4 regions of the Phytobacter cepae genome follow, and region 2 is predicted to be linked to each of the others. Evidence: predicted binding sites of a transcription regulator. Region 2 holds the regulator's gene; each other region holds the start of a gene.
What was found. The regulator CRP, encoded in region 2, controls carbon source genes, mostly activating them, when cyclic AMP is high. The targets are predictions, from matches to a motif close to ATGTGANNNNNNTCACAT.
Positions count from the first base shown of each region.

Region 1: the regulator CRP is predicted to act here: its motif matches at 2,972-2,989, upstream of ACUY4Q_RS21440 (glycine dehydrogenase).
Region 3: the regulator CRP is predicted to act here: its motif matches at 2,729-2,746, upstream of ACUY4Q_RS00185 (PTS sugar transporter subunit IIB).
Region 4: the regulator CRP is predicted to act here: its motif matches at 2,046-2,063, upstream of ACUY4Q_RS07995 (mannitol dehydrogenase family protein).

Region 1 is NZ_CM135107.1:4,574,123-4,578,800, forward strand. It holds gene ACUY4Q_RS21415 (amidohydrolase/deacetylase family metallohydrolase) at 1-290, opposite strand, end outside; gene ACUY4Q_RS21420 (DUF4310 family protein) at 409-1,050, opposite strand; gene ACUY4Q_RS21425 (DUF4311 domain-containing protein) at 1,060-1,836, opposite strand; gene ACUY4Q_RS21430 (DUF4312 family protein) at 1,859-2,158, opposite strand; gene ACUY4Q_RS21435 (SFCGS family glycine-rich protein) at 2,161-2,523, opposite strand; gene ACUY4Q_RS21440 (glycine dehydrogenase) at 2,534-2,872, opposite strand; gene ACUY4Q_RS21445 (LysR substrate-binding domain-containing protein) at 3,157-4,056, opposite strand; gene ACUY4Q_RS21450 (quinone oxidoreductase family protein) at 4,169-4,678, shown strand, end outside.
Region 2 is NZ_CM135107.1:459,794-464,471, reverse strand. It holds gene ACUY4Q_RS02125 (hydrolase) at 1-639, shown strand, start outside; gene ACUY4Q_RS02120 (YheU family protein) at 641-859, shown strand; gene ACUY4Q_RS02115 (phosphoribulokinase) at 901-1,770, shown strand; gene ACUY4Q_RS02110 (OsmC family protein) at 1,840-2,244, opposite strand; gene crp (cAMP-activated global transcriptional regulator CRP) at 2,552-3,184, shown strand; gene ACUY4Q_RS02100 (YccS/YhfK family putative transporter) at 3,234-4,678, shown strand, end outside.
Region 3 is NZ_CM135107.1:34,815-39,492, forward strand. It holds gene gmuD (6-phospho-beta-glucosidase GmuD) at 1-975, opposite strand, end outside; gene ACUY4Q_RS00180 (PTS sugar transporter subunit IIC) at 990-2,318, opposite strand; gene ACUY4Q_RS00185 (PTS sugar transporter subunit IIB) at 2,330-2,644, opposite strand; gene ACUY4Q_RS00190 (LacI family DNA-binding transcriptional regulator) at 2,939-3,883, shown strand; gene ACUY4Q_RS00195 (RNA 2'-phosphotransferase) at 3,981-4,523, opposite strand.
Region 4 is NZ_CM135107.1:1,727,710-1,732,387, reverse strand. It holds gene yeiP (elongation factor P-like protein YeiP) at 60-632, shown strand; gene uxuA (mannonate dehydratase) at 759-1,949, opposite strand; gene ACUY4Q_RS07995 (mannitol dehydrogenase family protein) at 2,154-3,620, shown strand; gene ACUY4Q_RS07990 (CobW family GTP-binding protein) at 3,736-4,678, shown strand, end outside.

The DNA of each region.
Region 1 (4,678 bases), 1.0 Mb from region 2:
TAGAAATCATCAACATCGTCAGCACCGGTACTGCCTGCGTCAACAACGGTGGTCACGCCCGTGGCGATGCCGACGCTGTCCGGCTGGTCGTTATAAATAGGTGAGTTTGGGTAGCAGTGGACGTGGGCGTCAATCCAGCCTGCGCTGACGTAGTGATCGCCGCCTAAATCAACGGTTTTACTTGCTGACGAATCAATGTCGCCGAGTGCCGCGATTTTGCCCTCTTTAATGCCGATGTCCGTCACCGTGTCATCCACGAGGCGCGCACGGCGCAGGAGTAAATCAAACATAGGTCTTTCCTGTTGAAATGGGGCGCTCGTCCAGGCCTGATAAGCGCAGCGCCATCAGGCCTTATTGCCGGAGGGTGGCTACGCCTTATCCGGCCTACCACTTTCACGCCCGGTCAGATCAAAGTGCAATCGGGAAGATTGAGCCCAGCAGCATGGCACCGAGGATCGCACCACCGGTAATCGGCTTCTGCCAGAGGTAGAACAGCAGTGCGCCAATCAGAGAGCCGACGCCGATGGGAATCGATGCGGTCATCGCGCTGAGGATAATTAACGGCCCCAGGAAGCGACCAGACGCATTACCCGCCCCCATCATCACGTCCGCCCCGTAGGTGGAATCGCTCTGGTTGATGGTGAACTTACGCGCCAGGATGATGATGTAGCCAATCGCCAGACCAATCACCAGGCCGGTCGCCAGCGATGCCATGAAGTTGGTCACCGGGAACATAATCCCTGCGCCCAGCAGCAGGGCCGGAACCCCTAAGCCCACGCCAGTCTGGATCGCGCCGCCAATATCCAGGATCCCCACCAGTGATCCTTCGATGATGCGGGCAAACAGGAAACTCGCGCCAAAGGCCGCCACCGCGCCGTAGGCGCCGGTATCAATGCCCGCTTTCAGCATCGCCACAAAGGCCACTTCGTTAAACGCCCCGATGCCATAGAGGTAGTACATGTGCGTCCCGGCGAACACGCCGGAAGAGAGCAGGCCAACAAAGATCGGAAATGACCAGTCGGCATACCAAAAACCTTTATTCTGTTCCATCGTCATTCCTTACTTGCCGCTGAGCGAGTTATGAATGAGCTCCAGCCAGTTCGGCGCGCTCAGGTGGAAGGACTCGATCATCTTCAGATCGAAGCCACGGAAGAAGGCGCTCAGCACAAACAGGGCCACAATGGCACTCATCATCACTTTGGTGACACGGTTCCAGCCGCTCTCTTCTACCCCTTTACCAATCAGGATGCCCAGCACCAGGCCCGGTACGGCATTGCCCATGATGAGCTGCGCCGCGCCGCCAAACACGGTGGCCCAGAAGCCGGATTTCTTCCCTGCATCAATTGCCGCGAGCCAGAAGATAACCGGCATCACGGTGTTCACCAGCAGGTTGGCCGCGGGCACCAGCACTTTGACCGCCGTGACCTGCAATGCCGCCGGCACGGAGGAGGCTGTCAGGTTGAGGAAGGTCACCACGATCATGCCGATCAGGCCGCAGGCGATGGCCATCTTTTTCGGATCGTGAAGGGTTTCACCGACGTTGCGGTTTTTCACCATCAGGGCCGCCGCGCCCCAGTTAGGGATGATGCGATGATCAACGTCCTGGGTGAAAGATCCTGCCGCCACGGACGAAGCCCAGGCGTTAAAGAAGAAGCCTAAACCAAAGGAGAAGTGCGAAGCCGGATCCCCTTCGCAGGAGTTCAACTCGCCGAGAGTACGAAATGCGCCCATCCCTTGCGTGGTTGGCGCATGAAACATGCGTGCAGCCCCAGCGCCCACGCCGACGCCCACGAGGCCGCCGATGATGAGCGATTTTATTAGTATGATTAAGAACATCAGTCTGCCCTTTCAGTAAAAGTCAGCGTTGCGTAACGAAATCCACCTTGTCGAGATTGATGGCGGTCACGTTGACGGTGACGTCCAGCTCCACGCTGTACGCACGTCTTTCCCGACGCAGAAAGAGGAACAAAAATGCCTCTTTCCGTGCCGTTTCCTGCGCATGAACAACCTGCACATCCTGTGGCTCAATACGCAGTAAAATATGCGGCGACGCTTTCATCACCGCGGCCTGAACGTGGTTCAGCGCATCGGAGAAGGCGCGCGCTTTGCTGTCGCCTTTGCCGTTAACCCTGACCGTGGTGGTGAACTGTTCTTTCATGGTTATGCGCCGTATTTTTTCTGCCACGCCTGCACCAGACGCTCGCCTAACTCTTCTTTGTCCATAAAACCGAAGCCCAGCACATTGCAGCCTTCGTTAATGGCGGTCACACCCTCGTCGACCGAACGCATGCCGTATTTGGCTTTGTAGCCATATTTGGTCTGCGCGGTGATGGCACCCGCGCCACCGCTGCCGCAGAAAGAGATGCCGAAGGTGGCATTTTCCGCTTTCATCATGTCGCCGAGCTTCATGTCGGCAGCCACGCCCGGCACGACGACGGCACGGCCGCCCGCTTTTTCGACCCCTGCTGCCACTTTCTGGCCTTTACCCAGGCGGTCGCCAATCACGACGGTAATCTGTTCCATTTTTCGCTCCTTACAGGTTCTCTTTTGCCACTTCGAAGTGCACCGACAGCAGCCAGGCTTCTTCTTCCGGGAGGTTGCCGAACTCCGCCACCACGTCACGCGCGAGGTTCATGGATTCCGGCGAAATTTCATCAAACAGGCTGGCATCTACGTCCGGCAACGGCTCGCCGGTAACGGACCGGTGTGCCATGGCGCGAACGTGAGAGGTCAGCATTTGCTGCTGCACCGCGTTAGGCACGATGCCGTGATGACCAAGCAGGGCATATACCTGCGTCAGCATGCGTTCGGCCAGGGTTGCCGTTTGCTCAGCCCAGTCTCCAGCGTCGTTCATTACCGCTCCGTTATTCACTCGTCTTACCCCGTTGATGGCCTGGAATAAAACTAACGTTGCAGGTTAAGAGTTTGTAGCGAGGAGTTTTCCACTTCGAAGTGGAAAGGCGAGAGGCTTTAGTGATCTGCACCACATAAATGGGTGACCTGAGGATTTTTGACTCTACGACGGTCACATCTTTGCCCAAAAGATGCGGAAATGAGCCCGGTCGTAAGCATAAAAAAAGTGAGCGTCGAAGGAGAAAAGTGTGAAGTGATAAGGGTTTCTTATGTGATAAATCGTACCCAGCCGATCGAGGTTATCTAACGCGCACCGGATTCCTGGCGCAGAGCGTTAAGAAAGAAGTCGATAAAAGACGATACCGCAGGCAGCGGCGGCCTGACCGGTAAGCGCAGCAGATGCATGGGCCGTTCAGGCGGCGCATATTCCGCTAACACACGGCATAGTCGCCCCTCGTCAATGTCACGCTGTAGCGTCAACGTCGAGTGCAGCACAATCCCCAGCCCGGAGAGCGCCGCCTGACGGATAGCCTCACCGGAATCAACCATCAGCCGGGGGGTGACTGGCACCTCATGCTGGCCCTCTGGCCCTTGCAGATGCCAGCGGTGATCCGACCGCCACTGGCTGAAGCTGATACAGTGGTGCTGTTTTAATTCATCAGGCGTGGACGGCGAGCCATGGCGTTGCAGGTACGCCGGCGAGGCCGCAAGCAGCATGCGGTAGGGTGGGAGCGGCAGCGCAATCATCCCGTCATCGTTGATGCTGCCAATCCTGACCGCCAGTTGAAAGCGCTCTTCAATCAGGTCCACTTTGCGGTCGCTCAACACCATTTCGGCATCCACGCCGGGGTGCTGTTGCAAAAAACGGGAGAGAATGGGGGTCAGGACATGATGCCCGTAAGTCACGGGCGCGCTGATGCGCAGCCTCCCCGTCACACTGTCGTTGAGGTGGTTAGCCAGCCCGTCCGCCTCGCGAACGGCCGCCAGGATTTGCAGGGCGTACTGATAGAAACGCTGGCCCGCCTCCGTAAGGCCCTGTCGACGTGTGGTGCGGTGAATGAGCTGGCAGCCGGTGCGTATTTCCAGCTCGCGAACATGTTTACCGACCATCGCCGGCGTGATGCCCAGCACTTCTGCCGCCGCCGTAAAGCTACCCGTTGTCACCGTACGTACAAAGGATTCCACGCATTTAATGTAGTCCATGCCACCTTCCATTCTAAATTATGGCTATCAAATCATGATACCAAAGTGCGCTTTATCCGCACCTTCGCGGCGAGAATAATGAGTTTATTCTTGGTTATCAGGTCATTTTATTATGCAATCTTTGGTTTTTGAGGATTTTGGTTCTGCCGAGGTGCTCTACCTGCGCGAAACCGCCACGCCCTCGCCTGGGGAGGGCGAGATGCTGGTAGATGTCGCGGCTGCCGGGCTGAACTTTGCTGATGTTTATCGCAGGCAGGGGCGTTACCCCCTGGCAGGAAAAGCCCCCTGGACCGCGGGGTATGAAGGTGCCGGGCGGGTGGTAAACGTTGGCGCAGGCGTGAGCGGCTGGCAACCGGGGGATCGCATCGGCTTTACCGATGTACCGTTAGCGCATGCCAGCCACATCCTCGTTCCGCAAACGCATGCTATTCGCCTGCCGGAGGGCATTACTGAGGTACAGGCCGCCGCCGTGCTGCTGCAAGGATTAACCGCCGATTATCTGATTCATGACGTGCTCCCGGTGTTACCGGGTATGCGCGTTGCCGTGCTGGCGGCTGCCGGTGGGGTTGGACGTTTACTGACCCGAATGCTGGTGCACCGTGGAGTACAGGTGATTGCCGTC
Region 2 (4,678 bases):
GGCGAAACCGAAGACGGCACCTGGTTTCTACACTGGCTGAAGCGCGAGTTCGGCGAGGCCCGCACCGCCGCCGTTGGTTACTCACTGGGCGGCAATATGCTTGCCTGTCTGCTGGCAAAAGAGGGTAACAGCGTGCCGCTGGATGCCGCCGTGATTGTCTCCGCCCCCTTTGTGCTGGAAGCTTGCAGCGCGCATATCGAAAAAGGCTTTTCCCGGATTTATCAGCACTACTTGCTGAATTTGCTGAAAGGCAACGCCTCAAGAAAACTGAAAGCGTACCCAGGCACGTTACCGATCGACCTGTTGCAGCTAAAACGCGTGCGCCGTCTGCGTGAATTCGACGATTTGATCACCGCACGCATTCATGGCTTTACCGATGCCATCGACTACTATCGTCAGTGCAGCGCGATGCCGTTATTGAATAAAATTGCCTGTCCAACGCTGATTATTCATGCGAAAGACGATCCTTTCATGGACCATCACGTTATTCCCGACTCTGCGACGCTCCCCGCATGCGTAGAGTACCAACTGACTGAACATGGCGGGCACGTTGGCTTTGTGGGTGGGACGCTCCTGCGCCCGCAAATGTGGCTTGAGAAACGTATCCCCGACTGGCTGACAACCTGGCTGGAAGACTAAGATGATTATTCCCTGGCAAGACCTGGATCCTGAGACGCTGGACAACCTTATTGAAAGCTTTGTCTTGCGCGAAGGCACTGATTATGGTGAACATGAGCGCGCATTTGCACAAAAAGTCGCTGATGTTAAACGCCAACTCAAAAGCGGCGAAGCCGTACTGGTATGGTCTGAATTACACGAAAGCGTCAACATTATGCCGCGTGCTCAATTTCATGATTAACAACGCGTAAAGCGAAAACATCGCAAACGTCTGGAGTCGCTATGTCTGCTAAACATCCGGTTATTGCTGTAACAGGCTCCAGCGGTGCGGGAACCACCACCACCAGCCTTGCCTTTCGTAAAATTTTCGCCCAATTGAATTTGCACGCCGCTGAAGTGGAAGGCGACAGCTTTCACCGGTATACACGCCCTGAAATGGACATGGCTATCCGCAAGGCGCGCGATTCAGGTCGCCACATCAGCTACTTTGGCCCGGAGGCTAACGACTTCAGCCTGCTGGAGCAGACGTTTGTCGATTATGGCCATACCGGCACCGGCCAGGCGAGAAAATATCTTCATACCTACGACGAAGCGGTGCCATGGAATCAGGTGCCAGGAACCTTTACCCCCTGGCAACCGCTGCCGGAACCGACGGATGTGCTGTTTTACGAAGGCCTGCACGGCGGGGTGGTGACGCCGCAGCATGATGTGGCGCGCCATGTGGACCTGCTGGTCGGCGTGGTACCGATTGTGAATCTGGAGTGGATGCAGAAGCTGGTTCGCGACACCGGCGAACGCGGTCATTCCCGTGAAGCGGTGATGGACTCCGTGGTACGTTCAATGGAGGATTACATCAACTTCATTACGCCGCAGTTTTCCCGCACGCACATCAACTTTCAGCGCGTTCCCACCGTGGATACATCGAACCCCTTTGCCGCCAAAGTCATTCCATCGCTGGATGAAAGCTTTGTCGTCATTCATTTCCGTAATCTTGAAGGGATTGATTACCCCTGGCTACTGGCAATGCTGCAGGGTTCTTTTATTTCTCACATGAATACAATCGTGGTGCCGGGAGGCAAAATGGGGCTGGCGATGGAGCTCATCATGACACCGCTGGTTGAACGGTTGATGGAAGGCAAGAAGATTGAGTGATATCAGTCCCCTCTCCCCGTGGGAGAGGGTCAGGGTGAGGGCATCAGACCGCACAATGCCCTAAACCCGTCAGCCTTCGATCACTTCAAACGAATGCGTGATATTCGCCGCTTTCTCCAGCATCAACGCGACTGAGCAATACTTCTCGGCAGAGAGATCCACCGCACGGGATACGGCCGCCTCCTTCAGTGCCTTACCCGTCACGATAAAGTGCAGATTGATGTGGGTGAACAGGCGCGGCGCCTCTTCCCGGCGCTCAGAAGTGAGCTTTACTTCGCAATCCGTCACGTCATGACGGCCTTTCTGCAATATAGAGACAACATCAATCGCGCTGCACCCGCCTGCGGCCATCAGCACCATTTCCATCGGGCTTGGCGCTTTATCGCCCGAATTACCGTCCATCAGAATCTGGTGCCCGGAGGCAGATTCACCAAGGAACGTTAAACCTTCGACCCATTTCACACGAGCATGCATTTTATTCACTCCGGCAATGTCACTTTCTCTACAGATTACGCGCACATAAGAAAACTCGCAATGGAAGGCGACCTGCGTCAAGCTGAAGCGAGACACCAGGAGACAGGCGGCAAAACCTATGCTAAAACAGTCTGAATGCTACAGTGATACATTGATGTAATGCATGTACGCAGAGGACATCACATCTTAGAGCCCGCAGACATGTCTGACGGCGCACTTCCCAGGTATCGGGAAGACAGATTGCAACCCCAGTCACAGGGCGCAGATCCTGAGACTGGAGCCAGCTTATAACAGAGGATAACCGCGCATGGTGCTTGGCAAACCGCAAACAGACCCGACTCTCGAATGGTTCTTGTCTCATTGCCATATTCATAAGTACCCGTCGAAGAGCACGCTGATTCACCAGGGTGAAAAAGCGGAAACGTTGTACTACATCGTAAAAGGCTCAGTGGCTGTGCTCATCAAGGATGAAGAAGGGAAAGAGATGATCCTCTCTTACCTTAACCAGGGCGATTTTATTGGTGAACTGGGTCTGTTCGAAGAAGGTCAGGAGCGCAGTGCCTGGGTACGCGCCAAGACCGCTTGTGAAGTGGCCGAAATTTCCTACAAAAAATTCCGTCAGTTGATCCAGGTAAACCCGGATATTCTGATGCGCTTGTCCTCGCAGATGGCACGCCGCCTGCAGGTCACCTCGGAAAAAGTCGGCAACCTCGCCTTCCTCGATGTGACAGGCCGTATTGCTCAGACGTTACTGAATCTGGCGAAACAACCCGACGCAATGACCCACCCGGACGGTATGCAAATTAAAATAACCCGTCAGGAAATTGGTCAGATCGTGGGCTGTTCTCGTGAAACCGTTGGCCGCATCCTGAAGATGCTGGAAGATCAGAACCTGATCTCCGCTCACGGTAAAACTATTGTCGTGTACGGAACACGTTAATCTCTGAGCGGCGCATTGCTTCTGGCAGTGCGCCGTTTTTGTTTGCCTCATGTGGCGCAGGCTGATTTACCACCCCGAAATCAACTATGCACTGCGACAAACGCTGGTGTTATGCCTGCCTGTGACCGTTGGCCTGATTGCCGGTCGACTGGATTTAGGTCTGCTCTTCTCGTTAGTTCCCGCTTGTTGCAACATAGCTGGTCTCGACACACTGCATAAACGCTTCTTCAAGCGCGTGATCATTGGCGGTTCGCTCTTTGCTGGCAGCAGCCTCGCGGTGCAATTCCTGCTTTTCGAAAACGTTCCTCTGCCGCTCATTCTTACCCTGCTGGCGCTGACGCTGGGCGTCACGGCGGAAATCAGTGCGCTGCACGGCAGGTTGCTTCCCGCCTCGCTGATTGCCGCCATCTTCACGCTGAGTCTTGCGGGAAATATGCCGGTCTGGGAGCCGCTGCTGATCTACAGTCTTGGCACGCTATGGTATGGCGCCTTCAACGCCTTTTGGTTCTGGCTGTGGCGAGAGCAGCCGCTGCGCGAGTCATTAAGCCTGCTGTATCGTCAGCTCGCTGATTATTGCGAGGCCAAATACAGCCTGCTGACTCAGCATGCGGACCCGGAAAAAGCCCTCCCCCCACTGCTGGCACGTCAGCAAAAAGCAGTGGACATGATTAGCCAGTGTTACCAGCAACTGCATATGCTGGCGGCTAATCAGAACAGTGATTACAAAAGATTAAGGCGGGTTTTTCAGGTGGCGCTGGACCTACAGGAGCATATCTCCGTCAGCCTGCATCAGCCGCAGGAGGTGCAGGAACTGGTAGAGCGTAGCCATGCCGAAGAGGTCATTCGCTGGAACGCGCAAACCGTGGCGGCGCGGCTCCGGGTCATTGCGGATGACATCCTCTATCATCGCTATCCACAGCGCTTCAATATGGACAAGCAGATCAGCGCGCTGGAGAAAATCGCCCGTCAGCATCCGGACAACCCGGTAGGCCAGTTCTGCGCCTGGCACTTCAGCCAGATTGCCCGCGTGCTGCGCACCCAACGTCCGCTCTATATTCGCGATCTTATGGCCGAAAAGCAGCGACGATTGCCGCTGATTCCGGCACTCAAAAGCTATCTCTCGTTTAAATCCGCTGCGTTAAGAAACGCCGCGCGGGTAAGCGTCATGCTGAGTATTGCCAGCCTGATGGGCAGCGCGCTACATCTGCCGAAACCCTACTGGATAATGATGACGGTGATGTTTGTCACCCAGAACGGCTACGGAGCAACGCGGGTACGCATTCTGCACCGGGCGGCGGGGACCATGGCGGGGCTTATTATCGCCGGCGCCACGCTGCACTACCACGTGCCGGAAGGCTACACGCTGGCCACTATGCTGATTGTCACGCTGGTCAGTTACCTTATCATTCGCAAAAGCTACGGTTGGGCCATGGTGGGCTTTACCCTGACGGCGGTATATACGCTCCAGCTGCTGACGCTGAATGGCGATCAATT
Region 3 (4,678 bases), 420 kb from region 2:
CTCGTAATAATCAAACAACCATTCGGGCATAAACGGGGAATCCGGGTTAACCGCATTTTCCCGACACTTCACGCGGCGCGGCTGATAGTAGTTAATCCCTAACAGATCGATTTTGCCTTCTGCAATTAGCGCCACATCCTGCGGCTGGCAGGCGGGAAGCTGGCCGTACTCCTTAAGCAGCGCCACCAGGTCCGCGGGATACTCGCCACGCAATACCGGATCGAGAAAACTGCGGTTAAACAGCAGATCGGCATGATGTGATGCCTTCACGTCCGCCGGATGCTGCGATCGCGGATAGGAGGGCGTCAGGTTCAGTACGATGCCAATTTCTCCGGCATGGTGCCCGGTACGGAACGCTCGCACGGCGCTGGCATGTGCCAGAACGGTGTTGTACGCGACGGTGGCCGCACGTTTGAAGTCCACCACGTTCGGGTAATGGAAATCATACAGATAGCCGCCTTCAACCGGCACAATCGGCTCGTTAAAGGTAAACCAGTGATTAACCCGATCACCGAAAAGCTCAAAACAGATCTGGGCGTAACGGCTGAAAGCCTCGACCACTTCGCGGCTCTCCCAGCCCCCTTTCTCCTGCATCACCATCGGCATATCGAAGTGGAACAGGGTGATGAATGGCGTAATGTTCTGCGCCAACAGTTCGTCGATAACGTCGTTATAAAACGCCACCGCCTGCGGATTCACCTCGCCCGTACCGTCCGGGATCAGGCGCGCCCAGCTCAACGAAGTCCGAAAACTGTTATGGTTGAGTTGCTTTAACAGCGCGATATCCTGACGCCAGTGCTGGTAAAACGTCGACGTATCCTGTGGCCCAATCTGGCCGTGGAAGCGCCAGGGCTGGCTGGCATACCAGGCATCCCAGGTGGTTGCGCTTTTTCCCGCTTGTGTACTTTCCCCTTCGGTCTGGAGTGCGGAACAGGCGCTGCCCCACCAGAAGTGTTCAGGAAATGCGTATTTCATGGTTCTCTCCTTGTTCAGTTACTGCCGACGGTTTCCGCCATCGGTGCGCTACTCTGCGCTTTTTGTTCTTCGGTTTTCATCAATGAGCGCTCATAAGCGCGCAGGAACGGCAGGTACATCAGGGCGGACATCACCATACAGATGAGGCACATCACTACCGGACTCAGCGCCCAGTTGGCAGCCCAGGAAGCACCGATAGGCGCAGGCGTGGTCCACGGCGTCAGCGAAACCACCTGTGCCAGCCAGCCCATGCGGGTCGCACCGTAAGCCAGTACGGCGTTCACCAGCGGGACGCAGACGAATGGCAGGAACAGCATTGGGTTCATGATGATCGGCGCGCCAAACAGAATCGGTTCGTTGATATTAAAGAAGCTCGGCACCACGCCCATTTTTCCGATGGTACGCAGATGCAGTACGCGGCTACGCAGCAGCAGGAAGGCCAGCGGCAGCGTCGAGCCTACGCCGCCAATCAGCAGGTAGTGATCCCAGAAACCTTGCAGATAGACGTGGGGCAGTGCTGCGCCAGCCGCCAGTGCTGCCTGGTTTGCAGAGAGGTTTGCCATCCAGAACGGGTTCATGATGCCGGTAACAATCAGCGAGCCGTGAATACCGGCAAACCAGAAGATTTGGCACAACAGAACAGACAGCAGAATCGCAGGCAGGGAGTCAGACGCCGAGACCAGCGGTTCCAGCAGGTGCATGATCGCCTGCGGCAGAATCATGCCAGTTTGTGCTTCAATAAACAGGTTAAGCGGGTGCAGCGTACCGATAATCACCAGTACCGGGATCAGGATTTCGAATGAACGTGCCACGCCGGTCGGGACTTCTTTCGGCAGCTTAATGGTCACGTTGTGCTGCTTGAGCCAGGCATAGACGCGGGCAGAGTAAATTGCCGTCAGCAGTGCGGTAAAGATGCCCTGGCCGGAGAGATACTGTGTGGAGATCTGCCCTTCATGGTAGGGTGCCGCAACCAGCAGGAAGGCCATAAATGCCAGTAAGCCGGTCATCACCGGATCCAGATTGAACTGGCGACCCAGGCTGGCGCCAATGCCCACCGAGATAAAGAACGTCATCACGCCCATGCTGAGGTTAAAAGGCAACATCAGTTGTTCACGGTACTGCGTGGAAAAATCCAGCCACCCACGCGCAAAACCGTTGGTGGTTTCCGGTGAGAACGGCGGGAAGATAAAGACCAGCATAAACGAGCCGATGATCATGAACGGCAGGGCGGCCGTGAAGCCATCGCGAATGGCGATAACGTACTTCTGCTGTCCGAGTTTGCCCGCCAGCGGGGTAATGGACTGCTCAATAACGCCAATCATTGACTGATATAACGAACTCATGGGTTCACCTTTTAGTGCGCCGCTTCGATCAGCGACAGGGCATAGTCCAGTACTTTATCGCCACGCTGCATCCCGTAGTCCATCGGATTGATGGGTTGCACTGGGATGCCGGCGGCAGCGGCCTTTTCTGACAGCGTGTTTAACATATATTTGACCTGCGGTCCGAGAAGCACGACCTGATATCGTGGAAATTGCGTATCAAACTCGGCAACGCCAAAGGCGTCGATCTCGACCGGTAAATTCCGCTCCTTCGCCTCATCCAACATTTTCCGCACCAGCAAGCTGGTGGACATCCCTGCGGAGCAACACAACATAATCCTGAACATCGTTACCATCCTCGAATGTAAAAAGTTATTGCGGAGACGATTGGATAACATATGGAAACCGGTTTCCATTTGATCGCAAGAGAAGTGTGATAGTCATCAAAATCTCGATGATATAAGGTCTTTTTTCTGGATTCAGGTCACGGAATTTAACGCTTTTTTGATAGCAAGTGAGTCCAAACGGAAAATCGGTTTCCATGAAAAAAAGAAAAGGATATACTTCGGATGGTTATATTATGAACCGTTGTGGTACTTGGTTTTTGCAGGCGCAATGAAGTCGTCTGTCAGGGGAGAAAGATGTCTACAATCAACGACGTATCGCGTTTAGCTGGGGTGTCCAAAGCCACAGTCTCACGGGTGTTGAGTGGTTCGCGCGGGGTCAAGGAAGCCAGTCGCCTCGCCGTATTAAAAGCCGTTGATGAGCTGAATTACCGGCCTAATGTTATCGCCCAGTCCTTACTGAGTCAGTCGACAGGGTGCATTGGCGTTATCTGCGCCCAGGAAAATATCAACCAGACAACGGGCTATCTCTACGCGCTGGAAAAACACCTCAGCCAGAGTCAAAAGCACCTGCTGCTGCGCTTTGCGAATACCAAAGCGGGTGTGATGAACGCGCTGGATGAACTGACCTGCGGCCTGTGCGACGACATCCTGATTATCGGTGCGCGTTTTCCGCTCGATATCAGCGACGACAATGTCATTCTGGTGGACTGTGCAGAATCGGATACGCCCAACAGTATTCAGTTTGATCACGCTTTTGCTGCCGAAACCGCGTGCAACTTCCTGATAAGCCAGGGCAGAAGACAAATCGCACTGATTCACCCGGATGCTCGCGGTTCTGCCGATCAGGTGCTGCTCGGTTATAAACACGCGCTGGAAAACAATTTCCTGCCGTTTAATCGCAATCTGATTTTCATGGACGATACCTCATCGTCCGTGGCGCTGCAGGTGCTGCTCAATAATGCCACCACCCTGAATTTCAATGCCTTGCTGGTGGCTGACGAACAGGAAGCCCAGCGGGTCATTCCGCAATTGCAGGCGTTCAATAAATCCGTGCCGGGGGACATCATGGTCTTCAGCCTCGCCGGTTCGTTGCATTTGCCGGGCATACCGAAAATACCGGCCATTGAGTACTCAATGGATGCCATGGCGGCGCGCATTGTGGCGTGGCTCAATGAAAAAACCAAAAGCGTGCTGGGTTCCTGCGTGGTACGCGGGGATTTAATTATTCCTGAGCGCTAACTCTGAAAAAAGCCTCCGCCTGGAGGCTTTTGTTTTCCGAATGCCGGCGCAAGCGCCTGTAGGCCTGGTAAGCGAAGCGCCAGCAGGCGTTCCAGCATCACTGACCAATAAATTCCACTGCAACCTGCCGGACCAGCCACACGCCATTATCTGCCTGAAAGAACTGATGCCCCTGCTCAAACATCGCGAGTGCATTAATTTCCAGGACAACCGGCGTACCGTAACGCTGCCCCACCTGAATCGCCACCTCCCGATCGGCAGAGAGATGCACATATTGTCGCGACTGCGGGGTCAGACCTTCGGCAAGAATCGAAGCAAGAAAACGACTGGCAGTGCCGTGGTACAAGGTGTCCGGCGGTCTTTTTTCGCTGAACGTTATATCGACTTTAGCCGTCGAGTGTCCCTGCACCGCGCGAATGCGCAGCCCGTCAGCGGAGAGCGCGAAGCGTTTTTTATCACTGCTTGCCACGACGGCTTCAATGAGGGGCTTATCCAACTGCTGCCCCTGGCTGGTCGCTCCCGCGATCAGCGTATCAATGCTCGCCCAGCCTTCGCTGTCCAGCTCAAGGCCAATCGCTTCTGGTTGATGACGGAGAACGTAGCTGAGAAATTTACTGACATCATTATGTTCTTTTTTCATCATGGCCATCCTTAGACTCACTTTTCAGTGAGGATACCACCTAAAAATTTTTTGCAAATATGCCCTAAATAATTAGAAGAATTGCGACGAGAATTTCAAAGCGCGAAAAATGCATAGGTGCGATCAATGAATTCGCTGACCGCTACTTTTGATAA
Region 4 (4,678 bases), 1.3 Mb from region 2:
GTCCTCGCGAGTAATTTGTCGCGATATTTTCTCTATTTTAAATTCACAGGATTTACGCGATGCCAAGAGCGAATGAGATCAAAAAAGGTATGGTGCTGAATTACAACGGCAAACTGCTGATTGTAAAAGATATTGATATTCAGGCACCGAGCGCCCGTGGTGCTGCGACGCTGTACAAAATGCGTTTTGCCGATGTCCGCACCGGGCTGAAAGTGGAAGAGCGTTTTAAAGGCGATGATATTGTTGATACCGTGACCCTGACCCGTCGTTATGTCGATTTCTCCTACATCGATGGCAACGAATACGTGTTCATGGACAAAGAAGATTACACCCCGTACATCTTCACCAAAGATCAAATTGAAGAAGAGCTGCAGTTTATTCCGGAAGGCGGCATGCCGGACATGCAGGTTCTGACCTGGGACGGCCAGCTGCTGGCGCTGGAGTTGCCGCAGACGGTTGACCTGGAAATCGTTGAAACGGCACCGGGCATCAAAGGCGCTTCAGCCAGTGCGCGTAACAAACCTGCGACCCTGACCACCGGCCTGGTGGTACAGGTGCCGGAGTACTTGTCCGCTGGTGAAAAGATTCGCATCCATATCGAAGAAAAACGGTATATGGGTCGCGCTGACTGATCGTGCACTGTTTGTGCCGGGAGGCGGCTTCGCCTTACCCGGCCTACAGAAACACACATAAAAAAACCGGCTCATTGGCCGGTTTTTTTGTAGGCCCGGTAAGCGCAGCGCCACCAGGCAAGGTCATTACAGAAGTTCAGGATATTTGGTCATCTTCAGCGCCAGCTCCACGCCGCGCACTTCCGCCATCCCTTTCAGTCGCCCAATGGCCGAATAACCCGGGTTGGTTTTCTTGTGCAGGTCGTCCAGCATCTGATGACCATGATCGGGACGGAACGGAATTGGCCGCAGGTCGCCGGCTTTTTTACGACGTTGCTCTTCACGCAGGATTGCATCAACCACCGCGACCATGTTGACGTCACCGCCAAGGTGCGCAGCCTCGTGGAAGGTCTTCGGATTCGCTTCACGGCAGGTGGAACGTAAGTGCGTAAAGTGGATGCGGTCGCCAAAGGTATTGACCATCAACACCAGGTCATTATCGGCGCGAACACCATAAGAGCCGGTACACATCGTGAAACCGTTATTGATGCTGTCTACCGCCTCTTTCAGCCACTGCATATCTTCCAGCGTGGAGACAATGCGCGGCAGGCCCAGAATCGGACGCGGCGGATCGTCAGGATGAACCGCGAGACGCAAGCCGCAGGCTTCTGCAACCGGAACAATGGCACGCAGGAAATAAGCCATGTTTTCACGCAGCTGCGCTTTATCAATGCCATCGTACTCCGCAAGGCGTGCGTGGAATTGCTCCAGGGTGTAGCCCTCTTCCGCACCCGGCAAACCAGCAATGATATTGCGCGTCAGCTTGTCGATTTCTGCGGCACTCATTGCTTCAAAATAAGCCTGCGCCTGCTGTTGCTCTTCTTCGCTGTAATCCGCTTGCGCGCCTTCGCGCTTCAGGATGTACATTTCAAAGGCGGCAAAAGCAATCTGATCGAAACGCAGCGCTTTCGACCCGTCCGGTAGCTGATATTCGAGATCGGTACGGGTCCAGTCCAGAATAGGCATGAAGTTGTAGCAAACGGTGTCGATGCCACATTCAGCCAGGTTACGAATGCTTTGCTGATAGTTCGCAATCCAGGTGTCATATTGACCCGAATGGGTTTTGATCTCTTCATGGACAGGGATACTTTCTACTACCGACCAGACCAGCCCTTTTTCGGCCAACAGCGCCTGGCGTTTTTTAATCTCCTCGACCGGCCAGACCTGACCGTTGGGAATGTGATGAAGGGCGGTGACAACGCCGGTTGCGCCCGCCTGCCGTACATCATCTAAAGACACCGGATCGTTCGGTCCGTACCAACGCCAGGTTTGTTCCATCGCCTCACCCTCAAAAGTTGTTATACCAATACAGAAACACTGATGACGACTACCATACATGTTTCCGTTACCGGGTCCAACCCCGCGCCCAGCAATGATTGATCCAGCTCACATTCCCCGGATATTTAAGGCACACCAATTTAATTTGCTGTCATATAACTTTACACTGCATATTGTTAATAATTGGTTAATCAGGTGTCATTTATGCAGACCATTGCCTCCGCTACGCTCCCCGATTCGGTAAAGCGTCCCCAGTACGATCGTCGGTCCTTACGTTCTCGTATTGTTCATTTCGGTTTTGGCGCTTTTCATCGCGCCCATCAGGCGCTGTTGACCGACAGAGTACTGAACGCCCAGGGCGGAGACTGGGGTATTTGCGAAATCAGCCTGTTTAGCGGCGACCAGCTGATGACACAATTGCGCGAGCAGGATCATCTTTACACCGTGCTGGAAAAAGGGGCTGCCGGTAATGAGGCCATAATTATTGGTGTGGTAAATGAATGCCTGAATGCGAAGCTGGATTCTCTGGCGGCTATCATTGAAAAGTTCTGCGAACCGCAGGTGGCGATTGTGTCGCTGACGATTACCGAAAAAGGCTATTGCATCGATCCGGCCACCGGCAAACTGGATCTGCTTCAGCCACGTATCGCCCATGACCTGGAGAATCCTGCCGAGCCCCATTCCGCACCAGGGATTCTGGTTGAAGCCTTATCGCGCCGTCGCGATCGTGGGCTGCCGCCCTTCACCGTCCTCTCCTGCGATAACATTCCGGACAATGGTCATGTGGTAAAACATGCGGTACTCGGTATGGCGCAAACACGATCCGCAGAGCTGGCCGACTGGATTAATCAGCAGGTGAGCTTCCCTTCCACGATGGTGGACCGCATTGTTCCTGCCGCCACTGACGAATCGCTGGCTGAAATAACATCGGTGCTGGGCGTTGCCGATCCGGTGGCCATTAGCTGCGAACCTTATATCCAGTGGGTTATAGAAGATGATTTTGTTGCCGGACGCCCGGAATGGGAAATCGCTGGCGTTCAGCTGGTGGAGGATGTGCGCCCGTGGGAAGAGATGAAATTGCGTATGCTGAATGGCAGCCACTCTTTCCTTGCCTACCTGGGTTATCTGGCAGGCTTCGCCCATATTGCGGATTGTATGCAGAATGATGATTATCGTGCGGCGGCACGCCAGCTGATGCTGGGTGAACAGGCAGCGACACTAAGCATCAGCGGCGTTGATCTTGAGGCCTATGCCGAGAGCCTGCTCGAAAGGTTTGCCAATCCGGCACTGAAACACCGCACCTGGCAAATTGCGATGGATGGCAGCCAAAAACTTCCCCAGCGCATGCTGGAAAGTATTCGTATTCATCTTCAGCGCGGCAGCGACTGGTCATTGCTGGCGCTCGGCGTGGCGGGCTGGATGCGTTATGTCAGCGGCACTGATGATGCCGGGAACACCATTGATGTGCGCGACCCGCTGGCGGATAAAATCCGTGCCATCGTCGACACCAGTAGCGAACAGGAGCGCGTAGTCGCCTTATTGACCCTGAGCGAAATCTTCGGTTCAGACCTTCCTGCCGAGCCAGCGTTTGTAAACGCTGTCCAGTCAGCCTGGGAACAACTGGTGCAAAAAGGTGCGCGAGCTGCGGTACACAATCTGCTTACGCGTTAACTTTTTTTGCCCTTAAAGGGAGTGGAGGGACCTTTCTCTACTCCCTCCCTTCTCTTTTCTGCACTTTTTCGCCAGGATTACTGCATAAACGATTGTGCGTAATCATGGAGTGCATGTGACCAGGACCAACCTTATTACCGGCTTTCTTGGTAGCGGTAAAACCACCTCTATTCTGCATTTGCTGGCAAATAAACCCGAGCATGAAAAATGGGCCGTACTGGTCAATGAATTTGGCGAAGTCGGTATCGACGGGGCGCTGTTGTCTGACAGCGGTGCGTTGCTCAAAGAGATCCCCGGTGGATGCATGTGCTGCGTGAATGGATTGCCGATGCAGGTAGGGCTCAATACGCTCCTGCGTCAGGGTAAACCAGACCGCTTGCTGATAGAACCGACCGGGCTCGGCCATCCGAAACAGATCCTCGATATGCTTACCGCCCCGGTTTATGAACCCTGGATCGATCTGCGGGCAACATTATGTCTGCTTGACCCCCGTCAGCTGTTGGATGAAAAAGCCCTCAATAACGAGAATTTTCGCGATCAGTTAGCCGCCGCCGACATTATCGTGGCCAATAAACAGGATCGCGCCGTTGAGGAGAGCATTGAGGCTTTTGAGCAGTGGTGGCAATTGTATGGCGGTGACCGCCAGCGCATCGACGCCCGCCAGGGTAATATTCCGGTTGAACTTCTGGACGCGCCGCGCCGCAACAGGCGACCGCTGCCCGAAAGTGCTGCGCATCATCATTCTGCAAGCGAAAGAAAGGGGCTGGCTGCATTAAGCCTGCCGGAGCACCAGCGCTGGCGTCGCAGTCTCAATAGCGGTCAGGGCCATCAGGCGTGCGGCTGGATTTTTGATGCGGAAACCCGCTTTGACACCATCGGCCTGATGGAGTGGGCGCGGTTGGCACCGGTTGATCGTGTTAAAGGGGTGATGCGTATTCCCGAAGGATTAGTGCGCCTTAATCGTCAGGGGCAGGATTTTCATATCGAAACGCAAAATGTTGCGCCACCGGATAGTCGAATCGAGCTTATTACTGCGTCTGACGCCGACTGGAATGCAC